2 regions of the Streptomyces sp. NPDC051211 genome follow, and region 2 is predicted to be linked to the other one. Evidence: riboswitches for the same ligand, from Rfam matches in the RefSeq annotation. Region 2 holds a riboswitch; the other holds the start of a gene.
The links. Region 2 has a riboswitch for S-adenosylmethionine ahead of thrC (threonine synthase). Riboswitches for the same ligand answer to the same signal wherever they lie in the genome.
Positions count from the first base shown of each region.

Region 1 (8,962 bases), on a different contig from region 2:
CGCACGGCGACGCCCCGCCGACAGACGCAGGTCATCGGCGGGGCGTGGGGTCGCGCGGGGGGCGCGGAATTCGCCCGGACGGTCGACGTCCGGCGCGTCACCACGAGGCGTCAGGACGAGGTGTCAGGACGAGGTGTCAGAGCAAGACGTCGGAGCGGGGCGTCAAGCGAGGTGTCAGATGCGGACGCCGAACTGGGGCTGCATGTAGCTGATCTTCTCGTACTTGACTCCGCCGCGCGGGTTCGAGGCGTGCAGGGTCATGCCGTTGCCGGCGTACAGGCCGACGTGGTGCAGGTCGGCGTAGAAGAACACCAGGTCGCCGGGCTTGAGCTGGCTCAGGGGGATGCGGGTGCCCTCCTTCGCCTGGGTCCAGGTGGTGCGGCTGATGCTCACACCGGCTTGCTTGTACGCCCACTGGGTCAGGCCGGAGCAGTCGAAGGCGGTGGGGCCCTCGGCGCCCGATATGTACGCGCTGCCCAGCTTGGTCTTGGCGGCGGCCAGCGCGGCTCCGGCGCGGCCCGAGGCCTTCACGTTGCCCAGGTCCGCGCGGGCGCCGTCGTCCCGGCTGGCCCGGCTCTCCTCGTCCTTGAGCTGGGCGCGCTCCTGCGCGGTGAGGGTGTTGAGCAGCTTCTGCGCCTCGGCGAGCTTCGCCTGGATGGTCGCCTTCTTCTCGCCCAGTACCTTGCGGGTGGCGTCGAGGTCCTTCAGCTTGCCGGCGGCCTCCGCGCGCTGCTGTGCGAGGCTGCGCTGCTTGGCCTGGATCTTCTGGACGGCCTCGACCTGCTGGCCGCCCAACTGGTCGAGGGTGGCGGCCTGGTCGAGGTAGTCCTCGGGGTCGGCGGAGAGGAAGAGGGCGAGGGAGGGGTCGATGCCGCCGGTGCGGTACTGCGCGGAGGCCATCGAACCGAGCGCGTTCCGCAGCTCGTTGAGCTCGCCCTGGCCGCGGGCCACCTGGTCCTGGAGCTGGCCGATCGCCTTCTCGAGCTTGTCCTGCTGCTCCTTGGCCCCGTTGAACTTCTCGGTGGCCTGCTCCGCCTCCTCGTAGAGGGCGTCGACCTTCGCCTTGACCTCGTCCTTGCCGGGCTTGGCCGGGGCGGCCACGGCGGAGTGGGAGGAGAGCGCGACAGCAGCGGCGGCCGTGGCGGTGAGCACGGTGACACGGGCGCGGTTCGGCTGCTTGGGTCGACGGTGGGACGCCACGGGGACGTGCTCCTTCTTCCTCGAGCCGCCGGAGCGCGCACACTCGGCAGCACCTCCGCCCGCCACCCGGACGAGTGATCAACCGCACGAAGGTTTGGGCCAGACCCTAGTGACCCTGCTGTGATCAGTTCAAATCCTCACGGGAAAAAATCACTTGCCCGACCAGGTTCTTTACCTACATCGCACGCTGCGTGTCGGTGGATTGACCCTCGGTTCCCGGATCGAGGGTCCAATTCGGGCATTCAGCACAGGAGTTACAAGAGCCGCAGCTGCTACGAAACCCTCGAAAGCCGCTTCAGCAGCAGCACCGAGGCAACCGGCCGGGCCCCGGCCTTCGCCACCCCGTCCGCGACCTCGCGGTCCGCGGACACCACGACCACCGGCCGGCCGGGCGGCTCGGCCCGCACCAGCTGCCGGATCAACTCGTCGGCCGTCACGCCCGGCTTGGAGAACAGCACCCGGACCCCGCGCGGCGGCGCCAGCAGCACCGGCGCGGCCAGCTCGGCCCCGTCGAAGACACAGGTCATCTCGGCGCCGGTCTGCGCGGCCAGCATCGACAGCCCGCCCAGCAGCCGCAGCCGCTGCTTCTCCAGCGGCATCGTCGGATAGCCCGTCTTGGTCACGTTGTAGCCGTCCACCACCAGGTGCGCCTGAGGCAGTGCCAGCAGCTGGTCCAGCAGCGCCGGATCGGTCTCCGACAGGGCGCGCGCCGCGATGTCCTTCGGCGTCATCCGGCCGGGCTCCACCGCGTCGACCGAATCGGCCGGGCGGGTCGACAGCGGCGGCAGCGCCAGCTCACGGCGCAGCCCCTGGGCTGCGTCCAGCACGGTGTCCAGCAGCAGCCGCAGCCGCATGTCCTCGACACTGCGCCCCTCGCGGGTGGCCCGGCGGGAAGCCTCCAGGGCCGCCTCGCTCTCCCCCAGGCGCGACTTGAGCCGCCGGTTCTCGCTCTCCGCGGCGGCCACCTGCGCGGCCGCCTCGCTGCGGATGCCGTCGATCTCGGCGGTGGTCTTGCGCAGCGCGGCCTCGCCCCGCTTCACATCGCTGAGCGCGCTGCGCAGTTTCCGCTGAAGCGATTCGGCTTCCTTGCGGGCCGCCTCCAGCTCGGTCTTCAGCTGTTCGCCGCCGGTACGCTGCGCCTCCCGGGCCGCGGCCAGCTCCTCGCGCAGCCGCTCCAGCTCGCGCCGGCTCTCCTCGCCGACCCGCTCGGCGTCGGCGCGCTGCGCCTCCTCGCCCGCGGCGGCCACCAGCTTGACCCAGCCGGCGGGGCGCAGCACGTACGCGGCGGCCGCCACGTCCAGGGGGTCGGCGGCGGCGGGCGGCGCGCCCGACTCCAGGGCGGCGGCCAGTTCCGCCTGCGCCTCGCGGACCTTCTCGGCGACCCGGCCGCGGAAGACGGGGTCCGTCTCCACGGCGGCCGCCATGGCGTTGCCGGCGAACTTGGCACGGCGGGTGGGCGTGAAGCGGGCGTACTGGCGCAACTGCGCCGGCAGGTCCGCGACCGTCAGGCCGCCGAAGGCGTCCGAGACGAGCGCGACGACCTTGCGCCGCACGCCTTCCGGCAGCGGGCGGTCGAGGACCTCCGCGGCGTCGCCGGCCGCATCGGCCGGCTCAGCGCCGCCTGCTGGCTCCACAATCCGTCACCCCTACCGTTCGTTCTCTCGGGCGGCAGCTCCGTCAGGAGTCTGCGCCCGGCCTGTCCACGAGCTCGATCTGGTCCACCGCGTTGCACCAGCGGCAGCGGACCGACTCGATGGTCTCATTGACCACCTCGCGCTCCTCGACCTTGGGCTCTCCGGCGAGGTCCAGGTGGACGTACTCCACGACCTTGGACGAGCGGGTGACGTCGAACCGGGTGAGGTTGCCGCACAGGGTGCAGCGCCACCGGGTCGTGGCGGTCGGCAGGGGAACCGTCATCGTGCCGTCTCTCCTTGGTCGCTGATTCAAGTAAACCGCCTCCCGGGCGGCAGCACGTAACCCTACGGCCAGCCCGGCATCGGCGGGGCATGCGATCGGTATCCGTCCGGTTACGCCATGCTCTTAGCATGATCGTAAGCTGGCGGGCCCTGCGCGAGGCCGCCCGCGGCCCGGTGGTCACGTACGCGCTGATCGCCGGCTGCTGCGTGGTCTTCCTGCTCGGCCCGGCGTCCGGCCTGAACCCCGCCTACGGCACCGGCGAGACGCTGCTGGCGTCCGGGACGGCGTACTTCCGGCACTGGGGCGTGGTGCCGGAGGAGCTCTTCACCGGGACCGGCCGCGAGCTGCTGACACCGCTCACGGCACTGTTCATCCACGGCGGCTGGCTGCACCTGCTCGGGAACATGCTCTTCCTGTACGTCTTCGGCGCGATGACGGAGGAGCGGATGGGCCGCGCCGGGTTCCTGCTCTTCTACCTCTGTACGGGCTACCTGTCGCTGGTGGCGTACGCGGCGGCCAACGCGTCCTCGGCGCAGACCCTGGTGGGGGCGTCGGGCGCGATCTCGGCGGTGCTGGGAGCCTTCCTCTGTCTGTTCCCGCGCTCCCGGGTGACCAGCCTGTTCCCGTTCCTGTTCTTCCTGCCGCTGCGCTTCCCGGCCTGGATGGTGCTGCTGTTCTGGTTCGCCCTGCAGTGGCTGGCGGCGCACCGGGCGGGCAGCGGGCCGGGGGTCGCCTACCTGGCCCACCTGGTCGGATTCTCACTGGGGTTCGTCTACGCCTGGGTGCGGTACCGGCGAATGGATAGAGTGAGGCGACCAGCGACGGCCACCGAGGGAGACAGCCAGCCGTGATCACCGCGATCGTGCTCATCAAGACCAGCGTGGACCGCATTCCCGAGATCGCCGAGTCGATCGCCAGGCTGGAGAACGTCAGCGAGGTCTACTCGGTCACGGGCACCTACGACCTGATCGCCCTGGTGCGGGTGGCGCGGCACGACGACCTCGCGGACATCATCCCCGGCAGCATCAGCAAGATCCCGGGCGTCGAGGCGACCGACACCCACGTGGCGTTCCGTACGTACTCGCAGCACGACCTGGAGGCCGCGTTCGCGATCGGCCTCGACGCGTAACGCGGCCTCCGAGTCACGGGCCGGCCTGCGGGCCGGCCTCCCCGGCCGGGGCGGCCTTCGGCCAGGCCGGTCAGACGGCGGGGACGCAGCGGCCCTCTTCGGTGCGGTACTGCCACTTCGCGCCGTCGGTGACCAGTTCGCGGACCGCCCGGACGAAGCGGTCCACGTGCTCGTCCGGGGTGCCGGCGCCGAAGCTGACGCGGATCGCGTTCAGGGAGCGTTCGCCGGGGGCGGCCTCCGGGGCGCCGCATTCTCCCGGCTCCTGGGGGGCCGAGCCCAGCAGGGTGCGGACCAGGGGGTGGGCACAGAACAGGCCGTCGCGGACGCCGATGCCGTACTCCGCGGAGAGAGCCGCCGCGAAGTGGGAGCTGTTCCAGCCGTCCACGACGAAGGAGAGGACGCCGACCCGCGGGGCGTCGTCGCCGAACAGGGAGAGCACCCGGACCTCGGGGACCTCCGCCAGGCCCGCGCGGACCTTCGCGATCAGGTGCTGCTCGCGGGCGACCAGGCCGTCGAAGCCGGCCTCGGTGAGGGCCCGGCAGGCCGAGGCGATGGAGTAGACGCCGATCACGTTCGGGGAGCCGGCCTCGTGGCGGGCCGCGGTGGTGTGCCAGTCGACGTCCACGCCGCCGTCCTCGCGCCGGGCGACCCTGCGGGAGGCGCCGCCGCCGGCCAGGTACGGGTCGGCTTCCCGGAGCCAGTCCGCGCGGCCGGCGAGCACGCCCGAGCCGAACGGCGCGTACAGCTTGTGGCCGGAGAAGGCGAACCAGTCCACGTCCAGCTCCTGTACGGACACCGGGTGGTGCGGGGCCAGCTGGGCGGCGTCCAGCACGATCCGGGCGCCGTGCGCGTGCGCCGCCGCGGCCAGCTCCTTGACCGGCCACAGCTCGCCGGTGACGTTGGAGGCGCCGGTGACGCAGACCAGGGCCGGGCCGTAAGGGTCGCGGTCGGCGAGGGCCCGCTCCAGGGTGGCGACGGCCTGGGCCGGGGTGCGCGGCGCATTGAGGTACGTGACCTGCGCGTCGCGCCACGGGAGCAGCGAGGCGTGGTGCTCGGTCTCGAAGACGAAGACCTGGCAGCCGGCCGGCAGCGCCGCGGCCAGCAGGTTCAGCGAGTCGGTGGTCGACCGGGTGAAGACCACCTGGTCGGCCGCCCGGCAGTCGAGGAACTCGGCGACGGCGGCCCGGCTCTGCTCGAAGAGGTCGGTGGACAGCTGGGAGAGGTAGCCGGCCCCGCGGTGCACGCTGCCGTAGTAGGGGGCGTAAGCGGCGACGTCGTCCCAGACCCGCTGGAGGGCCGGCGCGCTGGCCGCGTAGTCGAGGGCCGCGTAGGTGACCTCGCCACCGGTGACGAGCGGGACGGTGACGTCCCGGCCGAGGACCGGCAGCGGCTCGGCACAGGCGGCCCCGTCGGGCGAAGTGGCGGCGGAAGCGCTGCGGGCGGTGGTGGCGGCTGCGGTGTTCAGGGTCGCGGACATGACGGTATCTCCCGGGCAGGCAGGGCTGAATGGCTTCGATGGCCCGTAGGCGGATACACGGGTGCCGTGTTCGCGGTACGGGTGATGCCTCGACGCAGCGGACCGCAACGGTTCCGTACGGAGGTGTGAAGAAGTGGGCGCTACGCGCCTATCGCATTCGCTTGCTCACGGAAAAACGCTCCTCGAGAGACCAGGACCCCTGGTGTCGAGGGGTCCGCGCTTGCCGTAGACCTCGCTGCCTACGGCCTGGTCATCACCCGGGGCACCCCGCCACGGACGGAGGGTTGCCGGACAGCAAGCCGGGGCCAAAACGCTGTCACTCGTGACCTGGTCAGAGATCCTGCCACAAGATCCGCCGAACGCAAGACCCCGGTCCATAATGTGGACCGGGGCCGGGAAGCAGAAGGCGATCGTTACGCGTTGCTCGCGGCGACCCACCGCTCCAGCGCGGCGCGGGCCGCGCCCGAGTCGATGGACTCGGCCGCGCGGGCGATGCCGGCCGCCAGCTGCTCCTCCAGGGAACCGGTGGACGGGTCGAGCGCGACCAGGGCCGTCGCCGAGTTCAGCAGCACCGCGTCGCGGACCGGGCCGGTCTCGCCGGCCAGCAGCCGGCGGGCGACGTCCGCGTTGTACGAGGCGTCGGCGCCCCGGAGTTCGGAGACGTCGACCAGCCGGATACCGACGTCCCGGGGGTCGAAGGCCTGCTCCTGCACCCGGCCGTCGCGGACCCACCAGACCCGGGAGGTGGCCGTCGTGGTGAGTTCGTCGAGGCCGTCGTCGCCGCGGAAGACCAGGGCCGAGGAGCCCCGCTCGGCGAGCACGCCCGCCACGATGGGGGCCATCCGGGCGTCGGCGACGCCGGTCGCCTGGGCGCGGACCTTCGCCGGGTTCGTCAGCGGGCCGAGGAAGTTGAAGGTGGTACGGATGCCCAGCTCGCGGCGGGCGGCCGCGACGTGCCGCAGCGCGGGGTGGAACTTGACCGCGAAGCAGAAGGTGATGCCGGCCTGCTCCGCCACCTCCGCCACCCGCGCCGGGGTGAGGTCGAGGTTGACGCCGAGCTTCTCCAGCACGTCCGAGGCGCCGCTCGCGGAGGACGCGGCCCGGTTGCCGTGCTTGACCACCTTGGCGCCCGTACCGGCGACCACGATCGAGGACATGGTGGAGATGTTGACGGTCTTCGCGCCGTCGCCGCCGGTGCCGACGATGTCCACGGTGCGGCCCGGGACCTCGATCAGGTTGGCGTGCTCGTACATGCTGCGGACCAGACCGTTGATCTCCGCGACCGTCTCGCCCTTGGCCCGCAGGGCGACCGCGAAGCCGGCGATCTGGGCGTCGCTCGCCTCGCCCCGCATGATCTTGTCCATCGCCCACGCGGTGTCGTCGGCGGACAGGTCCTGGCCGGTGAGGAGCGCCTCGAGGACGGACGGCCAGGACCTGCCCGCCACGCTGTCGCCGCCCGCCGGGGTCACAACGTTCATGGTCCTCGCTCCTGGGTCCACAGTCCGGTTGATGAGAGCTCAAGCCTAGCCAGCTGCGGAGGACGGCAAAGAGCCCCGTCCAGACCCTGGACGGGGCTCTCGCCGTGGCGATCAGTTTTCAGCCGGAATCAGGCTTCAGTGGTGGCCGTGGCCGCTCTGAATTTCCTTGTATTCCTCGACGGAGGGCTTCTCGATCTGCGTTCCCTCGCCGTAGAAGCCCTTGCTCAGCTTAGAGCGAAGCTTCTCCATTCGTGTCACCTTGCGCTCCACACCGTTCTCGTCGACCGTGGGGCCGATCTCGACGGGCTTGTACTGCTCGTGCTGGGTGAGCGTGTGCAGCTGACCCTGCGGGAGCGGCTCGTGGACCTCGACGAACTCACCGTGCGGCAGGCGCTTGATGATGCCGGTCTCGCGACCGTGCAGCACCTTGTCCCGGTCCCGGCGCTGAAGGCCGAGGCAGATCCGCTTGGTGATGACGAAGGCGACGACCGGGCCGAGGAAGAAGCCGATCCGGGCGAACCAGGTGATCGAGTTGATCGACAGGTGGAAGAACTGCGCGAACATGTCGTTTCCACCGGCGATCAGCAGGATGACGTACCAGGTCAGCCAGGCCACACCGAAGGCGGTACGGGTCGGAGCGTTGCGCGGGCGGTCCAGCAGGTGGTGCTCGCGCTTGTCACCGGTGACCCAGGCCTCGACGAACGGGTACACCGCGATCGCGACCAGGACCAGCGGGAAGATGATCAGCGGGATGAACACGCCCAGGACGAGGGTGTGGCCCCACAGGTTGATCTCCCAGCCCGGCATGGCACGGATCAGGCCTTCGGAGAAGCCCATGTACCAGTCCGGCTGCGCGCCCGTGGACACGTGGTCCGGGACGTACGGGCCGAGCGCCCAGATCGGGTTGATCGAGGCGATGCCGGCGATGGCCGCGATGACACCGAAGACCAGGAAGAAGAAGCCTCCGGCCTTGGCCATGTAGACCGGCAGCAGCGGCATGCCGACGACGTTGTTGTTCGTCTTGCCGGGGCCCGGGTACTGGGTGTGCTTGTGGTACACGACGAGGATCAGGTGGGCGACCACCAGACCCAGCATGATGCCCGGCAGCAGCAGGATGTGGATCGAGTAGAACCGGGCCACGAAGTCGTGGCCGGGGAACTCGCCGCCGAAGAGGAAGAACGACAGGTACGTGCCGACGATCGGCACGGACAGGATCGCGCCCTCCATGAAGCGGACACCGGTGCCCGAGAGCAGGTCGTCCGGCAGGGAGTAACCGGTGAAACCGGTGAACATGCCGAGGACCAGCAGCAGGAAGCCGAAGGTCCAGTTGACCTCGCGCGGCTTGCGGAACGCGCCGGTGAAGAACACGCGCATCATGTGCACGAGCATCGCGGCGACGAAGATCAGGGCCGCCCAGTGGTGGATCTGCCGGACGAGCAGACCACCGCGGACGTCGAAGCTGATGTCCAGGGTCGAGGCGAACGCCTCGGACATCCGGACGCCCTGCATCGGCACGTACGAGCCGTGGTACACGACCTCGTTCATGCTCGGGTGGAAGAACAGCGTCAGGTAGACACCCGTGAGGATGACGATGAGGAAGCTGTAGAGGGAGATCTCACCCAGCATGAAGGACCAGTGGTCCGGGAAGATCTTGCGCATGTTCGCCTTGGCGAGGCTGTAGATCCCCAGGCGGCCGTCCGCCCAGTCGGCTACGCGCTCGCCGCGCGGCGCTTTGCGCTCCGTCGTATCGGTGGCAGTGCT
Region 1 covers NZ_JBFBAV010000023.1:71,298-80,259, forward strand. The annotation lists gene AB0447_RS22385 (NlpC/P60 family protein) at 175-1,200, opposite strand; gene AB0447_RS22390 (NYN domain-containing protein) at 1,473-2,837, opposite strand; gene AB0447_RS22395 (hypothetical protein) at 2,878-3,117, opposite strand; gene AB0447_RS22400 (rhomboid family intramembrane serine protease) at 3,246-3,968, shown strand; gene AB0447_RS22405 (Lrp/AsnC ligand binding domain-containing protein) at 3,965-4,246, shown strand; gene AB0447_RS22410 (aminotransferase class V-fold PLP-dependent enzyme) at 4,317-5,723, opposite strand; SAM riboswitch class IV at 5,935-6,051, opposite strand; gene trpD (anthranilate phosphoribosyltransferase) at 6,137-7,201, opposite strand; gene AB0447_RS22420 (cytochrome bc complex cytochrome b subunit) at 7,337-8,962, opposite strand, start outside; gene AB0447_RS22425 (Rieske 2Fe-2S domain-containing protein) at 8,962-8,962, opposite strand, start outside.
Region 1: linked by a shared signal. The riboswitch ahead of AB0447_RS22410 (aminotransferase class V-fold PLP-dependent enzyme) and the one ahead of thrC (threonine synthase) in region 2 are both predicted to bind S-adenosylmethionine.

Region 2 (8,962 bases):
AGAAGAAGGCCTCCGGAGATTACGCCGAGTCCCCCGAAGCAGCCGCGGAACGCTCGGAGGTCCGGCTGGCGATGGCCTTCGCCAAGGCCGTCTACGACCGGCGCAAGGCGCTGGGGCTGTCCCAGGCCCAGCTGGCCGAGCGGGCCGGTCTCACCCAGGCGAAGATCTCCCGTATCGAGGGCGCCGACGCCGTGCCGACCCTCCCGCTGCTGCGTCGCCTCGCAACCGCTCTGGACGCGGCTTTGAACATCGCGCTCGACGCGGACCACGAGGAGGTCCGCTTCGTGGCACGGTCGGCCGCCTGAACGCCCGAGGGCGGTATCCCCCGCTGGGGATACCGCCCTCGGCTTACAGCTTCTGGAGCTACCGATCCGCGGGGGATCAGAAGTCCATGTCACCGCCCGGCATGCCGCCCGGAGCGGCGGCAGCCTTCTCCGGCTTGTCGGCGATGACGGCCTCGGTGGTGAGGAACAGCGCCGCGATGGAGGCCGCGTTCTGCAGGGCAGAGCGGGTCACCTTCGCCGGGTCGATGATGCCCGCGGCGATGAGGTCGACGTACTCGTTGGTCGCGGCGTTCAGGCCGTGGCCGACGGGCAGGTTGCGGACCTTCTCCGCCACGACGCCGCCCTCGAGGCCGGCGTTGATCGCGATCTGCTTCAGCGGGGCCTCGAGGGCCAGCTTCACGATGTTCGCGCCCGTGGCCTCGTCGCCCGTGAGGTCGGCCTCGAGCTTCTCGAAGACCGAGGAGGCCTGGAGCAGGGCCACGCCGCCACCGGCGACGATGCCCTCCTCGACGGCCGCCTTCGCGTTGCGAACGGCGTCCTCGATGCGGTGCTTGCGCTCCTTGAGCTCGACCTCGGTCGCGGCACCGGCCTTGATGACCGCAACACCGCCGGCGAGCTTCGCCAGGCGCTCCTGCAGCTTCTCGCGGTCGTAGTCGCTGTCCGAGTTGTCGATCTCGGCGCGGATCTGGTTGACGCGGCCCTGAACCTGGTCGCTGTCACCGGCACCGTCGACGATGGTGGTCTCGTCCTTGGTGATGACGACCTTGCGGGCGCGGCCCAGCAGGTCCAGGCCGGCGTTCTCGAGCTTGAGGCCGACCTCCTCGGAGATGACCGTGCCACCGGTGAGGATGGCGATGTCGCCCAGCATGGCCTTGCGGCGGTCGCCGAAGCCCGGAGCCTTGACCGCGACGGACTTGAAGGTGCCGCGGATCTTGTTGACGACCAGGGTCGACAGGGCCTCGCCCTCGACGTCCTCGGCGATGATCAGCAGCGGCTTGCCGGACTGCATGACCTTCTCCAGCAGCGGAAGGAGGTCCTTCACGTTGCTGACCTTGGAGTTGACGATCAGGATGTACGGGTCGTCGAGCGACGCCTCCATACGCTCCATGTCGGTGGCGAAGTACGCCGAGATGTAGCCCTTGTCGAAGCGCATACCCTCGGTGAGCTCCAGCTCCAGACCGAAGGTCTGGGACTCCTCGACGGTGATGACGCCTTCCTTGCCGACCTTGTCCATGGCCTCGGCGATGAGCTCGCCGATCTGGGTGTCGGCGGCGGAGATGGAGGCCGTGGAAGCGATCTGCTCCTTGGTCTCGACGTCCTTGGCCTGCTCCAGCAGGGCGCCGGAGACGGCCTCGACGGCCTTCTCGATGCCGCGCTTGAGGGCCATCGGGTTGGCGCCGGCGGCCACGTTGCGCAGGCCCTCGCGGACGAGCGCCTGGGCGAGGACGGTCGCGGTGGTCGTACCGTCACCGGCGACGTCGTCGGTCTTCTTGGCGACTTCCTTGACCAGCTCGGCGCCGATCTTCTCGTACGGGTCCTCGAGCTCGATCTCCTTGGCGATGGAAACACCATCGTTGGTGATCGTGGGCGCGCCCCACTTCTTCTCGAGGACGACGTTGCGACCCTTGGGGCCAAGGGTGACCTTGACGGCGTCGGCGAGCTGGTTCATGCCGCGCTCGAGACCGCGCCGGGCCTCCTCGTCGAACGCGATGATCTTGGCCATGTGAAGTGGTCCTCCCGGACGGGGTGGATTGCTCCGGACCGCGCTGGCGCCCGCGACGGACGGCCTGCGTGCCAGGCGGTTCCTTCCCGCCGGACACTGCGGGCCTCACCGACCCGGTCCTCGTCTATGTAGCACTCTCACCTGGAGAGTGCTAACGCCAATGATTAGCACTCGACCCCCACGAGTGCAAGCGGCTTCGGGCAAGGACCGGACATCCTCCGGCTGCGATGCAGGTCAACGCGCGAGGGGCCCGCATCCCTGTCCGGAATGTGGGCCCCTCGCGTGTGCGTGTCGGTGGTCGACGTCCTGGTCAGACCGCGAGCTTGACCATGTCCGCCTGCGGACCCTTCTGGCCCTGCGAGATCTCGAACTCGACCCGCTGACCCTCTTCGAGGGTGCGGTACCCGTCCATCTGGATGGCGCTGTAGTGGACGAACACATCCGCACCACCGTCGACCGCGATGAAGCCGTAGCCCTTCTCCGCGTTGAACCACTTGACGGTGCCCTGAGCCATGCCTAACTCCCCTATTACTGGCCCTTGCGCAGGACCGCACTTCGCGGTCCCGGGTCAGAACTTGCGTCGGAACGCGTCGACCGCGGCTGAATGTATCTGGACCGGAGCTGTCTGCAACAGGTCATTCCGACGAGAATTCTGGACATGCGAATAGCTTGAAATAGAGTGAAAATTTGCCATATCCCAGGGCAAGTTGGACCTGGCGAAACACGCCAAAGCCTCATATCGCACACGCACATTGGCCCGATGTCGACCATGGGGAGGCCCGCTCATATGCGGCGGGCAAGAACGGCGGAGGGGACTTCCCCAACTCTACCGCGCCCAATCAAGCAGAATTGCCCCCTCCGCTTTTGCGGAGGGGGCAATTCAGGGTTTGCGCGTGTCAGCTACCGACGGGTCGGCAGCCGCCCGCCGGCACGGTGCCGGTCCGGTCAGCCGCCCGCGACGGCCGGAATGATGGAGACGCCCGCACCGTCCGGAGTCGCAGCCTCCAGGCCGCCCTCGAAGCGCACGTCGTCGTCGTTGACGTAGACGTTGACGAAGCGGCGGAGCTTGCCCTGGTCGTCCAGGACGCGCGCGGCGATGCCCGGGTGGTTCTTCTCCAGCGACTCGATGACCTCGGCCAGGGTCGCGCCCTCGGCCGGGACCTCGGCAGCACCACCGGTGTAGGTGCGCAGGATGGTGGGGATGCGGACGTTGACGCTCATGGCGCTACTGCCTTTCCGGTAGTACGGGGAGATGGTCAGGCCAGGCCGGCGGCGCGGAACGCGTCCAGGCTGGGGCGGATGGTGGCGGTCTGGCCGCTGTCCGCGGCCACCGCCTCCAGGGTCTTGAGGCCGTCGCCGGTGTTGAGGACGACGGTGGTCAGCGCCGGGTCGAGCTGCCCGTTCTCGATGAGCTTCTTCGTCACGCCGACGGTCACGCCGCCCGCGGTCTCGGCGAAGATGCCCTCGGTCTGGGCGAGCAGCTTGATGGCCTCGACGACCTGGGTGTCGTCGACGTCCTCGACGTAGCCGCCGGTGCGGCGGGCGATGTCGAGCACGTACGGGCCGTCGGCCGGGTTGCCGATGGCGAGGGACTTGGCGATGGTGTTCGGCTTCTGCGGGCGGACCACGTCGTGGCCCGCCTTGAAGGCGGTGGACACCGGGGAGCAGCCCTCGGCCTGGGCGCCGAAGATCTTGTAGGGCTTGTCCTCGACCAGGCCGAGCTTGATCAGCTCCTGCAGGCCCTTGTCGATCTTCGTCAGCTGCGAGCCGGAGGCGATCGGGATCACGATCTGGTCGGGCAGCTGCCAGCCGAGCTGCTCGCAGATCTCGTACGCCAGGGTCTTGGAACCCTCGCCGTAGTACGGGCGCAGGTTGACGTTGACGAAGCCCCAGCCCTCGCCCAGCGGGTCGCCGATGAGCTCGGAGCAGAAGCGGTTGACGTCGTCGTAGTTGCCCTCGATGCCGACCAGGTCGCCACCGTAGACACCGGCCATGACAACCTTGCCCTGCTCCAGGTCGTGCGGGATGAACACGCAGGACCGGAAGCCGGCGCGGGCGGCCGCGGCGCCGACGGCGCCGGCCAGGTTGCCGGTGGAGGAGCAGGAGAGCGTGGTGAAGCCGAAGGCGCGGGCGGCCTCGACGGCGATGGCCACGACGCGGTCCTTGAAGGAGTGCGTCGGGTTGCCGGAGTCGTCCTTGACGTAGAGCTTGCCGGTGATGCCCAGCTCCTTGGCCAGGTTCTCGGCGTCCACGAGCTTGGTGAAGCCCGGGTTCAGGTTGGGCTTGGCGGCGACGTCGGCCGGGACGGGCAGCAGCGGGGCGTAACGCCAGATGTTGTTCGGGCCGGCCTCGATGGCGGCGCGCAGGGCTTCGGGGTCACCGGTGGGGAGCTCGTACGCGACTTCCAGCGGTCCGAAACACTCGTTACAGGCGAAAATGGGACCGAGGTCGAAGCGGGTGCCGCATTCACGACAGGAGAGCGCAACGGCAGGTCCGAGATCGACAGAGGTGGCGACAGTCTGTGCAGCCATGATGGCGAGGCCCTTTCTCCTCATCTTCCCCGTGGCGCACTTCGCCACGAGACGGATTTGGCACCTTCCCTAGCCGGGGACCTCGCTGCTGAGCGCAGACGCGAGAACCGACTGGAGGGTTGCCGGGGCTTCAACGGGCCGTGTCCCTCTGCCCCTCTGGATGAGCGGTATGGCGCCGGGCCGCGCGCTCTATGGCGCACCCGGGCATTTGTGTGCGAGCACCCCCGGCATGCGGGGGTCCTGCGCGTTGTTCAAGACTGTAACCGACGGATCGGGCGGATGAGACAGCTGTCCGAACGGCGAGATGGATCTCATGACGGACGGATTCAGGGAGTGCCGCAGGTGCTGGAAGAGGTGGAGCGCTGGCTGGGCCGGCGGTCCTGGACTGCCGCCGACAGGCCGCTCGACCAGCTGCTTTCCGCGAAGCGGGCGGCTGGGACGACGGTCAGTGTCGTGCTTCCCGCGCTCGACGAGGAGGCGACCGTCGGGGAGATAGTCGAGGTGATCCGGCGGGAACTGATAGACGGCCTTCCGGTTCCTCTTGTTGACGAACTCGTAGTAATCGACTCCGGGTCGGCCGACCGGACCGCGGAGGTCGCGGCCAAGGCCGGCGCCCGGGTGGTGCACCGCGACGAGATCCTCCCCCGCATCCCGGCCGTGCCCGGCAAGGGCGAGGTGCTGTGGCGCTCCCTGCTGGCCACCACCGGGGACATCGTCTGCTTCGTCGACGCCGACCTGCGCGACTTCTCCTCCGCCTTCGTCTCCGGCATCGTCGGCCCGCTGCTGACCGACCCGGACATCCAGTTCGTCAAGGCCATGTACGACCGCCCCCTCGGCACGGAATTCGACGGGCTCGCCTCCGGCAAGACCCCCGGCCAGGGCGGCCGGGTGACGGAATTGGTGGCCCGGCCGCTGCTCAACCTGCACTGGCCCCGGCTGGCCGGCTTCGTGCAGCCGCTGGGCGGCGAGTACGCCGTACGCCGCTCCCTGCTGGAGCGGCTCCCCTTCCCGGTCGGCTACGGCGTGGAGCTGGGCCTGCTGGTCGACGCCCTGCACACGGTCGGCCTGGACGCCCTCGCGCAGGTCGACGTCGGGGTCCGGCTGCACCGCCACCAGGACGGGCAGGCGCTGGGCCGGATGGCCGCCGCGATCTACCGGACCGCCCAGGTCCGGCTCTCCCGCGGCCACCTCGTCCGCCCCGCCCTCACCCAGTTCGAACGCGGCCCGGACGGCTTCGTCCCGCACACCTACCCGGTGGACACCGAGGAGCGGCCGCCGATGCGCGGCATCCGGGAGTACGCCGTCCGCCGCGTGGCCTAAGCACACGCGGAAGCGGAAGAACTCACGTTTGAGTGGGGGCGGGCCGGGCTAGGTTGGCCGCATGGCTTCCCAGGTACTCGTCGCAGCCAACCGTGGCCCCCTCTCGTACGCCCTCGCCGCCGACGGCACCCTCGGTGCCCGGCGCGGCGGGGGCGGTCTCGTCTCCGGCCTCTCCGCGGCCCTCGCCGAACAGCCGGACACGCTGTGGATCTGCGCGGCGCTCGGCGAGGCCGACCGCGAGGCGGTCCGGCGGGGGCTGTCCGAGCCGGGCGTGCGGATGCTGGAGATCGACGGGACGGTCTACGACGACGCGTACAACGGCATCGCGAACTCGGTGCTGTGGTTCCTGCACCACGGGCTGTACGAGGTGCCGCGCGCGCCGGTCTTCGACGCGGAGTTCCGGCGCCAGTGGGACTCGTACCGGACCTACAACCGGACCTTCGCGCAGGCACTGGCGGCCGAGGCCGCCGACGGCGCCGCCGTCCTGATCCAGGACTACCACCTCTCCCTGGCCCCGGGCATGCTCCGGGAGCTCCGCCCCGACCTGCGGATCGCCCACTTCACCCACACCCCGTGGGCGACGCCCGAGTACCTGCGGATGCTGCCGTCCGACGTCCGCGAGGAACTGCTGCGCGGGATGCTCGGCGCCGACCGGCTCGGCTTCCACACCGCCGCCTGGGCGGCGGCGTTCACCGAGTGCGCGCAGGCCGTCGAGTCCGCCCGCCGGCCCGAGGTGGCGGTGTACCCGCTGGGCGTGGACGCGGACGAGCTGCGCGCGCTGGCCCACCGGCCCGAGGTGAACGACCGGCTGGCTTCGCTGCGCGCGGAGGTCGGCGACTGCCGCACGATCGTGCGGGTGGACCGCACCGAGCTGTCGAAGAACATCGTGCGCGGCCTGCTCGCCTACCGGGAGCTGCTGGCCGGCCGCCCCGAGTGGCGCGGCCGGGTGGTCCACCTGGCCTCCGCCTACCCGTCCCGGCAGGACCTCGCGGTCTACCGCACGTACACGGCGGCGGTGGCGGAACTGGCGGAGGAGATCAACGCCGAGTTCGGCACGGCGGACTGGCAGCCGGTGCACGTGTCCGTGAAGGACGACTTCGTGCGCTCGCTGGCCGCGTACCGGCTGGCGGACGTGGCGTTGGTCAACCCGGTGCGGGACGGCATGAACCTGGTCGCGAAGGAGATCCCGGTGGTGTCGGAGGCGGGCTGCGCGCTGGTCCTGTCGACCGGGGCGGGGGCGTACGACGAGCTCCGCAGGGACGCGCTGACGGTGAACCCGTACGACGTGTCGGAGACCGCCGAGGCCCTGCACCAGGCCCTGTCGATGCCGCCGGAGGAGCGCACGGAACGCACGAAGCGCCTGGCCACGGCGGCCACGGCCCTGCCCCCGGCGGCCTGGTTCACTGCCCAGCTGACGGACCTGCGGGGCTCCTAGGGGGTGTCGGAGTCGATGGCCCGGGCCAGGGTGGCGAGGAAGGCGGCGACCTTGCCGGGGCCGGCCAGGGTGAGGTCCGCGCGGGCGGAGAGTTCGGGGACTTCCGCGGAGCCGCTGCAGACCAGGAGGCCGGGCAGGCCGTCGGCGCGGCGCTTCTCCACGGCCGCGAAGGCGGCGAGGTCGCCCAGGTCGTCGCCCGCGTACAGCACTGCTTCCGCTTCCGTTTCGGCGAGGTACTCGGTGAGGGCCACTCCCTTGTCGGTGCCCGGCGGGCGGAGTTCCAGGACGGCGCGGCCGGGTTCGACCACCAGGCCGTGGCGCCGGGCCAGCTCGGTGAGGGGTTCGCTCAGGGCCGCGAAGGCGGCGGAGGGGTCCTCGGTGCGGCGGGTGTGGACGGCGAGGGCCCGGCCCTTTTCCTCGATCCAGGTGCCCTGCCAGGCCCCGATCGAGTCGAGGAAGCCCGGCAGCTCGGCGCGGACCGCGGCGACGCCGGGGTGCTCGGCGGGGGCGTGGACGTTCCCGGTGACGGCGTCCCAGCGTTCGGCCCCGTAGTGGCCGAGGACCACCAGGTGCTCCAGGCCTGCTGCGCCGGCGAAGCCGCCGTAGCGGACGGCGACCCCGGCCGGCCGGCCGGTGATCACCGCGACGGAGCCGACCCGGGGCGCGAGCGCGGACAGCGCCGGGAGGGCGTCCGGGTGGGCGCGGGCCTGGTCCGGGTCGGGCACGATCTCGGCGAGGGTGCCGTCGAAGTCGAGGGCGACCACGGATCGGCGCGGTGCGCGGAGCAGGGCTTCGAGTCCCTCGCGTCCGGCAGCGGTGACGGGCATCGGCATGTCGTGCGGATGGCTCCCCATGCCCCCGACCCTACCGGCGCCCGCGGGGGCCCGCCCAGGCTTCCGAACGAAGGGCACGGAACCCCCTGCCGGCGGGCCCGGCGGTCCCCCTGCCGGCTGGCCCTTACCGGCGGTCCCTTACCGGCGGGCCCGGCGGTCGGCGCGGATGCGGCGGAGGCGGTTGACCGTGCCGGGGGCGTGGGCCAGTGCGCGGGGGTCGTCCATCAGGGCGTTGAGCAGCTGGTAGTAGCGGACCGGGGTCATGCCGAGGTGTTCGCGTATCGCGCGCTCCTTGGCGCCGGGCCCGGGCCAGGTGCGGCTCTCGTACGCGAGCACGGCGGCCTCGCGCTCCGAGAGTTCCTGCCCGTCGTCTGTCATACCGTCCAACATATCGCCGGGCTCCGACACCCCCGGCGCCGCCCGTGGTCAGCCCGCTTCGGCCACGCGGGCCTCGCCGGCCAGGTCCTCCAGGGTCTGGGACGGGGAGGCCGGGGGCGGCAGCAGGGCGCTGCCGATGCGCTGCTTGACGTTCTCGCTGACGCCCGCCCAGGACTTCTTGTTCACCGGGTAGAGCCGTGAGCTCGGCAGGGCCTTCAGGAAGGTGCGCAGCCGCGGGTCGGCTCCGCCGGTGCCCTGCTCCATCGCGCGGTAGCCGCTGGTGGTGACGGGCAGCAGGCCGTACGTGCCGGTGAACCTGGTGACGTTCTCCGGCGCGTACAGGTGGTCGAGGAATTTGCCGGACTCCTTGCGGTGCCCGTTCTTGAAGGCCATCACCCAGTCGGCGACGCCCATGGCGGGGCGGGGTTCGCCGTCGATGGTGGGCAGCGGGACCATGC
Region 2 covers NZ_JBFBAV010000049.1:9,425-18,386, reverse strand. The annotation lists gene AB0447_RS31355 (helix-turn-helix domain-containing protein) at 1-305, shown strand, start outside; gene groL (chaperonin GroEL) at 382-2,007, opposite strand; gene AB0447_RS31345 (cold-shock protein) at 2,318-2,521, opposite strand; gene AB0447_RS31340 (MoaD/ThiS family protein) at 2,953-3,228, opposite strand; gene thrC (threonine synthase) at 3,264-4,562, opposite strand; SAM riboswitch class I at 4,556-4,705, opposite strand; gene AB0447_RS31330 (glucosyl-3-phosphoglycerate synthase) at 4,881-5,858, shown strand; gene AB0447_RS31325 (trehalose-6-phosphate synthase) at 5,920-7,293, shown strand; gene otsB (trehalose-phosphatase) at 7,290-8,147, opposite strand; gene AB0447_RS31315 (DUF3263 domain-containing protein) at 8,265-8,504, opposite strand; gene AB0447_RS31310 (extracellular solute-binding protein) at 8,553-8,962, opposite strand, start outside.